Regions from separate parts of the Pseudomonas sp. M5A4_2d genome, predicted to be linked through region 2. Evidence: predicted binding sites of a transcription regulator. Region 2 holds the regulator's gene; the other holds the start of a gene.
The links. The regulator sigma-54, encoded in region 2, starts transcription at its own class of promoters, with help from an activator protein. The targets are predictions, from matches to a motif close to ANTGGCATNNANNTTGCTNT.

Region 1 (6,053 bases), on a different contig from region 2:
GGTGTCTATCAACCCGGTGAGCGCGTGCCTTCGGTGCGCAAGATGAGTTCACAGCTCAACGTCAGCCACGCCACGGTGTTGCAGGCCTACGCCAACCTGGAAGACCAGGGGCTGATCCGGGCGCGGCCGCAGTCGGGCTATTACGTGCACCAGACGCCCGCACTCACGGCGCCCACGCCGGACATCGCGCGGGTTGAACGCCCGGGGTTGGTCACCCGCAGCAGCATTATCCAGCAGGTATTGGTCGAGTCGCGCCGTGAAGGTGTGTTCCCGCTCGGCGCGGCGGTACCGAGTGTTGACTACTTGCCGGTACGGGCGCTGCATCAACAGTTGGCCAAGGTCACGCGCTTCCAGAGCCCGCGGGCGTTCAGCTACATGTTCAGCCCCGGCTTTGAACCGCTGCGGCGCCAGGTGGCAATTCGCATGCGCGATGCCGGCGTGGTTGTGGACCCCTCCGAAGTGGTGATTACCCACGGTTGTGTCGATGCGTTGCAGATGTCCTTGCGTGTGCTGACCCGTCCCGGCGACTTGATTGCCGCCGAGTCCCCGACGTATTACGGCTTGCTGCAACTGGCGGATCTGCTGGGCCTCAAAGTCATCGAGATCCCCAGCGACCCGTCCACCGGCATGAGCCTTGAAGCCCTGCAACTGGCAGCCAACCAATGGTCGATCAAGGCGTTGGTGCTGACTACGCGCCTGAGTAATCCGCTGGGTGCGACCATGCCCGAGGAGCGCCAGAAACAGTTGCTGCGCCTGGCCTCGGATTTTGATATTCAGATCGTCGAGGACGATATCTACGGCGAGCTGATGTTCGAACTGGGCCGCACCAAGGCGCTGAAAGCCTATGACCGCCTGGACCGGGTGATCTATTGCTCGAGCTTTTCCAAGACCTTGTCCCCGGGTGTGCGCATCGGCTGGATGATCGCCGGCAAGTATCAACAGGAAATCCAGCGGTTGCAGATGTTCAGTACCCACTCGGCCTGCAGCGTCACCCAGATGGGGGTCGCGGCGTACCTGGAGAACGGTGGCTATGACCGGCATCTGCGCTACATCCGCCAGGAATACCGCAAGAACCTGAGTGCTTTCCAGCTGGCGGTGCAGCAGTATTTCCCGGAAGGCACACAGATGACACGCCCGACGGGCGGCTTCATTCTGTGGGTCAGTTTGCCGGGACGGGTCAATACCCAGGAACTGCATGTGCGTGCACTGCAGCAGGGCATCAGCATCGCGCCGGGGGTGATCTTCAGTAATACGGAACAGTTCAACCACTGTATTCGTCTTAACTGCGGCACGCCGTGGAACCGCGAGGCAGAGCGGGCACTGATGACGCTGGGGATGTTGGCCAACCAGTTGTGTCAGGAAACTGCGGCCGGTTTTTGAGGGGTGGCAAGACGGGCTGTCGAATCACCAGACTTGTCATGCCACGCACAAAAAGCGAGCATATGGCTCTCTGCCGTTAATGCTGTTGGCGATATGACCTCTATTTTTCGCACTGTTGTGGTGATTGGCCTGCTAAGCCTGTGCAATGCCGGCTCGGTGCTGGCGGCGGCTCCCGTGACTGACGGCAAGCCCGCTGCCAGTACCGAACAGAAGACCCCTGCGAAGAAGCCGGCGCCGGTTAAAAAGGCTCCGGCGGCCAAGAAGAAACCTGCAGTAATAAAAAAACGCGCACCGGTCGCGAGCAAATCCAAGTCTGCCCACGAAATAGCCCAGACCAAACTGCCACCGGCACAGTTGGACTTGTCCCTGCCGACGGAAATGGTCAGGCATTTGCAGCCCATTGGCACCATGCCTAAACCGAAGAGCGTGCCGTTGTTACCACCCATGTTTGCTGAAAAACCCACCGACGACAGCGCGTTCCAGATCAATGGCCGCCTGCTCAGCAACCAGATGCAGCTGCAACTGCGCAATGAAGAACGACGCGATATTGAAGGCGCTGCCCTCGATTTCGAATTCAAGCAATAAATTTCCCCCGCAAAGGTGACGCAGGCCATCGACCATTTGTCGCAGACTGGTCAGTCACTTTTGTTTTGTGCGAAAAACCCCTGTTAGACCATTTTAAAACGGCTGTTTAAGGGCGTACTCTAGCCCGGCCATCCACATTGAGTCGTCGAGGACCTGCTGGTCATGAAATGCCGTGAAGGCTGTGGCGCTTGCTGCATCGCCCCCTCCATCAGTTCGCCATTACCTGGAATGCCCCACGGCAAACCGGCAGGCGAACGCTGCCTGCATCTGTCGGTCGAACAGCTGTGCCTGCTGTTCGGGCAACCGGAGCGACCGGCGGTGTGCAGTGACTTCAAGGCAGACCTTGAGGTTTGTGGCAACGATCAAGCCGATGCGATCCGGTTGATCGGCTGGTGGGAGCAAATGACGGCGGCTTGATGGGCTTTACTATCGGAACTTCAACAATAAGGAATACAACAATGGGTTCGCTGAAACGAATGGCTGTGTTGTGCGGTTTTACGGTGTTATTTGCAGCCACTGCCCAGGCTGAAGATTGGCAAGTGGCCAAGGACGAAGACGGTATCAAGGTGTCCCTGAGCGAAATTGCCGGCTCCAAATACAAGGCATATCGCGGTGTGGCCCTGATCAAGGCGCCCGTCGCCAAGATCCAGGCCCTGCAGGAAGACGTGGCCGGTGCCTGCTCGTGGATTCACGAATGCAAATCGCAAAAACTGCTCAAGACCGAAGGTGACAAGAGCTGGACCTACACCCAGTTCAAGGCACCGTTCCCGGTGACCGACCGCGATTCGATCCTTGAGATCACCACGTCCAAGGCCGCCGATGGCACTGTGACCCGTAAACTGCTGGAAGTGCCGACCTACCAGCCGGAAGTCAAAGGCTACGTGCGCGTCGCCCAGGTGGATGGCTACTGGAAACTGGTGCCAAAAGGCGACAACCAGACCGAAGTCACCTACCAGGTGCACACCGAGCCAGGTGGCAGTGTGCCGTCGTGGCTGGCCAACAAGTTTGTGGTGGACGCGCCGTTCAACACCTTGAAAGCCTTGAAAGAACACGCTGAAAAATAAGCGCAGTTGATCAGGTGCCTCCGGCCTTGAGTGGAACGTTTGCCGGTCCCTCAAGGTCCAGATATGTGTAAGCCCACACACGGGTTTTATCGAGGAGGCACCGATGCAAAAGTGGCAGATTACCTTCGTTGATGATCACGGCGTACAGTCCGTGGAGCAGTTCACCTGCGCACAAAAACCCAGCCTCGAAGATGCGGCACACATGATTCGCAACAAGCTGGTGCCCGTAGCCGCCGAACTCGATCTTAATGACCTTGAGGGCCGCAAGCCCGAGCCTACGGTCAAGATCCTCAAGGATCAGAACAGTATTCAGATTCTCGACATCTCCCCCGCCGCCTGAATATTCCCTGTATGGCATCCAAACCACCTCTGGTGGAGGTGATAGCTTCGCGCTACTCTTCAACTGAGATCAGCGAATGAATCGCTAAGGTCTGGTCTTGTCAGCTACATGCTTGTTTTCCCGCGGTCATGTCATTGCCGTAGTACCCGCGCCAGTAGGGCGCGGGCTTCGGGAAGCACGGAAAGTCTATCCATCGGTTTGAGGAGGACGTTTCATGAGCACAGCCTATCAAGAAGACATCAGCACCAACGTACTGCGCCGCATGAAAGAGGGCGGCTTCGACTTCTCGCGTTTTCACCCCATCGAGTTCTACGCCATTTTCCCGGATGAGGAACGGGCGCGAAGGGCTGCGGGTCGATTTCGTGGGGAATCCCTGAATGCCCAGGTCAGCGCGCGCGATGATGGCGCCTGGTACCTGGAGCTGAGCAAAATCATGTTCGCAACCTACGACGGTATAGGAGACTTCGAGCAAGACTTTGAAGCGGTGGTCGAGCCGCTGGGCGGAATCATCGAAGGGTGGGGCGTCAAGCAGGAGGTGCGTGGGTTACCCATGTAGCTGGATTTTATGAGCAACACAGCGTATCGGCTGACCTTTGGGTCGGCCGATTTTGTTTGTGCTGTCTGAAATTTCCCGAACGTGCAGCGCACTTTTCGAGCAGCAAAAAAAAGCCACCCGAAAAGGGTGGCCCAAAGGGAAGAGAGGTTCGCTGAAATCTCAGGAAACAATCCTGTTCAGCCGATGTGGGTGATTATCCGCAGGAGGGGCCGGGCAGTGAAATCAACTCTGACTATGCTGTTGATAGTCAAAGCCTGCATTGCGATGAAGCGCGGGTCGTGAGCGCCAGCATTCTGCGCACCAGGAAGGTGCGGTCAGAATTATCAGGTTATTTAACTGACTGATTTTTAAGTGTTTATGCCGATGGCACGGGCCTTGCGACAGTGCTTGCGCCCGGGTGACAAGGAGTACGGCATGACCCGCACTTATTACGATGAAATGTACGACGGGGCAGGGCAGGTTCGCCCCCATTACCGCGAGTTCGCCCGCTGGTTGGCCGAAACGCCGGCCGAACTGCTGGCGCAGCGCCGGCGTGAGGCCGACTTGCTGTTCCACCGTGCCGGTATCACCTTCACCCTCTATGGGGACGAACAGGGCACTGAGCGTCTGATCCCCTTTGACACCATCCCGCGCAGTATTCCGGCGAGTGAATGGCGGATTGTCGAGCGTGGGTGTATTCAACGGGTCAAGGCGCTGAACATGTTTCTCGCCGACCTGTATCACGACCAGCGCATCATCAAGGCCGGCATTATCCCCGCCGAGCAGGTGCTGGCCAACGAGCAATACCAACTGGCGATGCAGGGCCTGGACCTGCACCGCGATCTGTATTCCCACATCTCCGGGGTCGACCTCGTACGCGATGGCGATGGCACTTACTACGTGCTGGAAGACAACCTGCGCACCCCAAGCGGTGTCAGCTACATGCTTGAAGATCGCAAGATGATGATGCGGCTGTTCCCGGAATTATTCGCGGCGCAGCGCATTGCGCCGATTGATCATTACCCCAACCTGCTGCTCGATACCCTCAAAAGCTCCAGCCCGCTGGATAATCCAAGTGTGGTGGTGCTGACGCCGGGCCGCTTCAACAGCGCGTTTTTTGAACATGCCTTCCTGGCCCGGGAGATGGGCGTGGAACTGGTAGAAGGCGCGGACCTGTTTGTACGCGATGACCGCGTATTCATGCGCACCACCGACGGCCCCAAGGCAGTGGACGTGATCTACCGGCGCCTCGACGACGCATTCCTCGACCCGCTGGCCTTCAACCCTGATTCGATGCTGGGCGTGCCTGGCCTGCTCGCGGCATACCGCTCGGGCAATGTGGTACTGGCCAATGCGATCGGCACGGGGGTGGCGGATGACAAGTCGGTGTACCCCTTCGTCACCGAGATGATCCGCTTTTACCTGGATGAAGAGCCGGTTCTGAAGAACGTTCCGACGTTTCAGTGCCGAAAGCCCGATGAACTGTCCCATGTGCTGGCCAACCTGCCAGACCTGGTCGTCAAGGAAACCCAAGGCTCCGGCGGCTACGGCATGCTGGTCGGCCCGGCTTCCACGGCGGCGGAAATCGAAGCCTTCCGCGCCCGTATCAAGGCCAAGCCCCACGCCTATATCGCACAACCGACCCTGTGTTTATCCACCTGTCCGACCTTCGTCGAAAACGGCATCGCGCCGCGCCATATCGACTTGCGGCCGTTTGTATTGTCCGGCAAGGAAACCCGCGTCGTTCCCGGTGGCCTCACCCGTGTGGCGCTGCGCGAAGGCTCGCTGGTGGTCAATTCGTCCCAGGGCGGCGGCACCAAAGACACTTGGGTGGTCGAGGACTGATGCCATGTTGAGTAGAACTGCCTCGGATTTGTATTGGATGTCGCGCTACCTGGAGCGCGCCGAAAACCTCGCGCGCATGCTCGATGTCAGCTATTCGTTGTCGCTGATGCCCCAGGACGGGCGCGGCGATGGCTTGCATGAGTTGGCCATGCCGTTGTTGATCACCGGCACTCTGGAGGATTACCACGAACGCCACGGCGAACTGCACGCCGAACGCCTGTTGCACTTCTTTGCACTGGACGCGGCCAACCCGGCCAGCATCTACAGTTGTCTCGGCGCTGCGCGGGCCAGCGCCCATGCCGTG
Region 2 (6,053 bases):
GCAATTGCGGGAAGCGCTGAAGATGGCTGGGCAGGTTTCGGGCGTCAATCGAGACGGCAACCAGAGGCTGCGCCAGTTCGGTGTGGATCAGTGCACGTTCCGCCAACTCGGGCAGCAAACCGGCGGGCAGGTTGTCGATGCAATAAAATCCGTTGTCCTCAAGGACGTTGAGGGCGGTGCTTTTACCCGAGCCGGAGCGGCCGCTGACGATGATCAAACGCATGATTACTGCCCGTTTTGTTCATCCAGGACAACCTGATAGAGCGCCTCATTGCTGTTGGCACTGCGCAGTTTGTCGCGTACTTCCTTGCGGTCGAGCATGCTGGCGATTTGCCGGAGCAGTTCCAGGTGCGCATCGGTGGCGGCTTGCGGGACCAGCAGGACGAACAGCAGGTCGACCGGGGCGCCGTCGATGGCGTCGAAATCAATAGGTTTTTCCATGTGCAGCAGGGCGCTGACTGGAGACTCACAGCCTTGCAGGCGGCAATGGGGAATGGCGATGCCGTTTCCAAAACCGGTTGAACCCAGTTTTTCACGGGCAATCAGCGCCTCATAGACAACTTGCTCATCCAGTTCAGGCACTTCGTGGCTGATCAGCTTGGCAATTTGTTCGAGGGCTTTCTTTTTACTGCCGCCCGGCACGTTCACCAGTGAACGGCCGGGGGTCAGGATGGTTTCAAGTCGAATCATGGGTGGGGAGTGTTAGCGGCCAGTGCCTTGAAGAAGGCTCTGCTGCTTTTCCTTATGCTTTTTAAGTTGGCGGTCAAGCTTGTCAGTCAAGGCATCGATCGATGCATACATGTCTTCATGCTCGGCATTGGCGACCACTTCGCCACCGGGTATCTGCAAGGTCGCTTCAATTTTCTGCTGAAGCTTATCGACCTTCATGATGACCTGCACATTGGTGATCTTGTCGAAATGACCCTCGAGTCGTTTCAGCTTCTGCTCGACATATTCGCGCAATGGAGGGGTGACTTCTACATGGTGTCCACTGATGTTGACTTGCATACAGCTTCTCCTTCGTTGCCAGTGCATAAAGCGACAGGCAAAAGCGCCTGCCACTGGAACGCTATGGCCCGCCCGTCACATCAAACGCTTACGCTCGCTGGAAGGCGCGATCCCGAGGGACTCGCGGTACTTGGCGACGGTTCGACGGGCGACCTGAATGCCTTGTGCCTCCAGTAAACCAGCGATCTTGCTGTCACTCAACGGCTTTTTCTGATTTTCCGCGGCAACCAGTTTTTTGATGATCGCGCGGATCGCCGTGGACGAGCATTCGCCGCCTTCGGAGGTGCTTACGTGGCTGGAGAAAAAGTATTTCAGCTCATAAATACCCCGTGGGGTATGCATGAATTTCTGTGTGGTCACCCTGGAAATTGTCGATTCATGCATGCCTACCGCTTCGGCGATATCGTGCAGGACCAGGGGTTTCATGGCCTCGTCGCCGTATTCCAGGAAGCCGCGTTGATGCTCGACGATCTGAGTAGCCACTTTCATCAGGGTTTCGTTGCGGCTTTGCAGGCTCTTGATGAACCAGCGCGCTTCCTGCAACTGGTTGCGCATAAAGGTGTTATCGGCGCTGGTATCGGCACGGCGCACAAAACCTGCGTATTGCGGGTTGACCCGCAGACGAGGCACCGACTCCTGGTTCAGCTCTACCAGCCAACGTTCGTTGTCTTTGCGCACGATCACATCGGGAACGACATATTCGGCTTCGCTGGACTCGATCTGCGAGCCCGGGCGAGGGTTAAGGCTCTGCACCAGCTCGATGACCTGGCGCAGGTCGTCTTCCTTGAGCTTCATACGGCGCATCAACTGGCTGTAGTCGCGGCTGCCCAGCAGGTCGATGTAGTCGGTGACCAGGCGCTGGGCTTCGGCGAGCCACGGGGTCTTGGCAGGCAGTTGGCGCAGTTGCAGCAACAGGCACTCACTCAGCGTGCGCGCGCCGATACCGGCGGGTTCGAACTGCTGGATGCGGTGCAGGACGGCTTCGATTTCGTCCAGTTCGATGTCCAGTTCCGGATCGAAAGCCTCAAGGATCTCTTCGAGAGTCTCGTCCAGATAACCCTGGTTATTGATGCAGTCGATCAGGGTCACGGCGATCAGGCGATCGGTGTCGGACATCGGCGCCAGGTTCAATTGCCACAGCAAATGGCTCTGCAAGCTCTCGCCGACGGAGGTGCGGGTGGTGAAATCCCACTCGTCATCATCATTGCTGGGCAGGCTGCTGGCGCTGGTCTGATAAACGTCTTCCCAGGCGGTATCTACTGGAAGCTCGTTGGGAATGCGTTCGTTCCATTCGCCTTCCTCAAGGTTGTCCACCGTAGGGGCGGTTTCCTGATAGGAAGGTTCCTGCACGTCGGAATTGGGTTTTTGCTCGATGTTGTCGGCCAGCGGGTCTGCATTATCGAAGTCGTCGCCTTCTTCCTGGCGTTCGAGCATCGGATTGGACTCCAGGGCCTCCTGGATTTCCTGTTGCAGGTCCAGGGTCGACAATTGGAGCAGGCGGATGGCCTGTTGCAGCTGCGGTGTCATCGTCAGCTGCTGGCCCATTCTCAGGACTAGCGATGGTTTCATGGCAGGGGCTTAACACCTTATTCGCCGGCGCAATGCGCCATCCACGACAGGGCGCGTGAGCGCCAAACATAAGCAAATTATATGCCTGATGTCGGGGGCTTTGCCTAGAGCGCGGTAACAATAAAAAACCGGAGGTTTTTATTGACTCCCGCGCGCTTTGGCGAACGGCCAGACACCACAGTGCTTACAGGCGGAACTCGTGGCCCAGGTATACTTCCTTGACCAGTTCGTTGGCCAGGATGGTGGCGGAGTCGCCTTCGGCGATCAGCTGACCATCGTTGACGATATAAGCCGTTTCACAGATATCGAGGGTCTCACGGACGTTGTGGTCGGTGATCAATACACCGATACCCTTGGCCTTGAGATGATGGATGATCTGTTTGATGTCGCCGACCGAGATCGGGTCGACGCCGGCGAAGGGTTCATCCAGCAGGATGAATTTCGGCGCAGTGGCCAGGGCACGGGCGATTTCCACACGGCGACGCTCACCACCGGACAAGCTCATGCCGAGGTTGTCGCGAATGTGGTTGATGTGGAATTCCTGCAGCAGGCTTTCCAGCTCTTTGCGGCGGCCGTCACGGTCGAGTTCCTTGCGGGTCTCCAGGATCGCCATGATGTTGTCTGCTACCGACAGTTTGCGGAAGATCGACGCCTCTTGGGGAAGATAGCCGATACCTGCGCGCGCACGACCGTGCATCGGCTGGTTGCTTACGTCCAGGTCGTCGATCAATACACGGCCCTGATCCGCCTGGACCAGGCCAACAATCATGTAGAAGCACGTGGTCTTGCCGGCGCCGTTGGGGCCGAGCAAGCCAACGATCTGGCCGCTGTCGATCGATAAACTGACGTCGCGTACGACCTGACGGCTTTTATAAGCCTTGGCCAGATGCTGGGCTTTCAGGGTTGCCATTAGTTCGCCTTCTTCGCAGCGGGTTTGGGCGCAGGCTGGGCGGCGCCTTCTTTCTGCTTCGGCTGGATAACCATGTCGATGCGCGGCTTCGGAGTGCCGATCTTCGAGCCGGTAGCGCGACCCGCCTGGGCGATCTGCTTCACCGTGTCATAGGTGATTTTTTCACCGTCGGTGGTGTTGCCATCGCTGCTGACAACCCTGGCCTGGTCGATCAGGATGATGCGATTCTGCTGGGCGTGATACTGGATGGTCTTGCCATAGCCCTTGATCGGAGCCGGGTCCGTAGCCGCCTGCTTCTGTTCGAAGTAAGCCAGGTTGCCCACCGACGTCACCACATCAATGTCGCCAGCCGGCGTACGCGTGAGCGTCACCGTGTTGCCGGTGATTTTCATCGAGCCTTGGGTGATGATCACGGCGCCTGTGTAGGTCGCAACACCTTGCTTGTCATCCAACTGAGCGTCGTCAGCCTGGATGTGGATCGGTTGCTGGCTATCGTTCGGCAGAGCCCAGGCGCTCACGCTTCCCAGTGCTGCGCCCAGACCGAGCAAAATAGGGAGGGTTTTAACGAGCCTCATACTGTCCTCTTACGTTCGATAGCAGGTGTATCCTGCTTTCTTTCAAATACGCTTTCATTCCCTTGCCAGTCGATACACCGCCAGCGCCGTCGATTCTAACGTCTTGCTCGGTCTGCGCATATTGCTGTTGTGGGAAAACGGTCATGCGACTGCTGGTAATAATGGTGTCGCGCTTCTTCTCGTCAGTACGTGCAACACGTACCGAGTCGATCAGTTCCACCTGGGTACCGTCCGGGTTGACCTCGCCACGCTTGCTGGTGACGTGCCACGGAAACTCGGTGCCGCGGTAAAGGTTCATGTCCGGGTTGGTCAGCAAACTGACCTCCGAAGCCTTCAAATGCTCGACCTTGTCCGAAGTCATCTCATACTGCACCTTGCCGTCAGGCAGGAATTGCACGGAGTAGGCATTGGTCGCGTAATAGTCGACAGCGCCTTCGTCAACCTGTGCTACAGGCTTGTCGAGAAAGCGCTCCGGGCTGATATTCCAGTAGCCCACCGCCAGGAACAGCGCGGCGATGACCCCGAATAGCAGGAAGTTGCGAATCTTTTTGCTCAGCATAAAACGCTCTATAGGTAGGCGGCGTGGGCCGCTTCAAGACTGCCCTGGGCACGCAGGATCAATTCGCAGAACTCGCGGGCGGCACCCTCACCGCCACGTGCGGTAGTGATGCCATGGGCATGTTCGCGAACAAAAGCCGCCGCATTGGCGACGGCCATGCCCAGGCCCACCCGGCGAATGACCGGCAGGTCAGGCAGATCGTCGCCCAGATAGGCAACCTGCTCATAGCTTAGGTTGAGTTGGCCAAGAAGCTCGTCCAGAACCACCAGTTTATCCTCGCGGCCCTGATACAGGTAAGGAATCCCCAGGTTTTGTGCGCGGCGTTCCACAACCGGTGTTTTTCGACCACTGATAATGGCTGTTTGCACACCGGCAGCCATCAACATTTTAATGCCCTGGCCGTCGAGGGTGTTGAAGGTCTTGAATTCGCTGCCATCTTCGAGAAAGTACAGGCGGCCATCGGTCAGTACGCCATCAACGTCGAAAATCGCCAATTTGATGTTTTTGCCGCGTTCTAACAGGTTGCTGGTCATTTACATCACTCCCGCACGCAGCAAGTCGTGCATGTTCAGGGCGCCAATCGGGCGGTCGTCGCTATTGACCACCACCAGCGCGCCAATCTTGTGGTCTTCCATGATCTTCAGCGCTTCGGCTGCAAGCATCTCGGGGCGTGCAGTCTTGCCGTGTGGCGTCATGACTGCATCAATGGTGGCGGTGTGGATATCGATCGTGCGGTCCAGGGTGCGGCGCAGGTCACCGTCGGTGAATACCCCGGCCAAACGCCCATCAGCCTCCAGGATCACGGTCATGCCCAGACCTTTGCGGGTCATTTCCATCAGCGCGTCCTTCAGCAAGGTGCCGCGCTGCACGTGAGGCAACTCGTCGCCTGAATGCATGACGTTTTCCACTTTAAGCAGCAGTCGACGACCCAACGCGCCGCCCGGGTGCGAAAACGCGAAGTCCTCAGCGGTAAAGCCGCGAGCTTCCAGCAGGGCCACGGCCAGGGCATCGCCCATGACCAACGCGGCTGTGGTGGAGGAGGTCGGCGCCAGGTTCAGCGGGCAGGCCTCGTGGGCCACGTGAACATTCAGGTTCACTTCGGCAGCCTTGGCCAGCGTTGACTCCGGATTGCCGGTGAGGCTGATCATTTTGATGCCCAGACGCTTGATCAGCGGCAGCAGGGTCACGATTTCGTTGGTGGTGCCGGAGTTAGACAGTGCCAGGATGATGTCATCCTTGGTGATCATGCCCATGTCGCCGTGGCTGGCTTCGGCCGGGTGCACAAAAAAAGCCGTGGTCCCGGTACTTGCCAGGGTGGCGGCGATTTTGTTGCCGACGTGGCCGGATTTGCCCATGCCGACCACGACAACGCGGCCCTTGCTGGCCAGAATCATCTCGCATGCACGTACGAAATCTGCGTCGATATGGGCCA

Region 1: a site for sigma-54 is predicted at 4,288-4,307, ahead of ACLBW8_RS00670 (circularly permuted type 2 ATP-grasp protein). Genes of this name have one in related genera too.

Annotation. Positions count from the first base shown of each region.
Region 1 covers NZ_JBKEZW010000001.1:132,389-138,441, forward strand. The annotation lists gene ACLBW8_RS00640 (aminotransferase-like domain-containing protein) at 1-1,380, shown strand, start outside; gene ACLBW8_RS00645 (translation initiation factor 2) at 1,474-1,965, shown strand; gene ACLBW8_RS00650 (YkgJ family cysteine cluster protein) at 2,128-2,382, shown strand; gene ACLBW8_RS00655 (START domain-containing protein) at 2,424-3,029, shown strand; gene ACLBW8_RS00660 (hypothetical protein) at 3,133-3,369, shown strand; gene ACLBW8_RS00665 (ribonuclease E inhibitor RraB) at 3,584-3,925, shown strand; gene ACLBW8_RS00670 (circularly permuted type 2 ATP-grasp protein) at 4,340-5,749, shown strand; gene ACLBW8_RS00675 (alpha-E domain-containing protein) at 5,754-6,053, shown strand, end outside.
Region 2 covers NZ_JBKEZW010000007.1:136,755-142,807, reverse strand. The annotation lists gene rapZ (RNase adapter RapZ) at 1-223, opposite strand, end outside; gene ptsN (PTS IIA-like nitrogen regulatory protein PtsN) at 226-690, opposite strand; gene hpf (ribosome hibernation-promoting factor, HPF/YfiA family) at 703-1,008, opposite strand; gene ACLBW8_RS17690 (RNA polymerase factor sigma-54) at 1,084-2,577, opposite strand; gene lptB (LPS export ABC transporter ATP-binding protein) at 2,762-3,487, opposite strand; gene lptA (lipopolysaccharide transport periplasmic protein LptA) at 3,487-4,062, opposite strand; gene lptC (LPS export ABC transporter periplasmic protein LptC) at 4,049-4,621, opposite strand; gene ACLBW8_RS17670 (KdsC family phosphatase) at 4,630-5,154, opposite strand; gene ACLBW8_RS17665 (KpsF/GutQ family sugar-phosphate isomerase) at 5,155-6,053, opposite strand, start outside.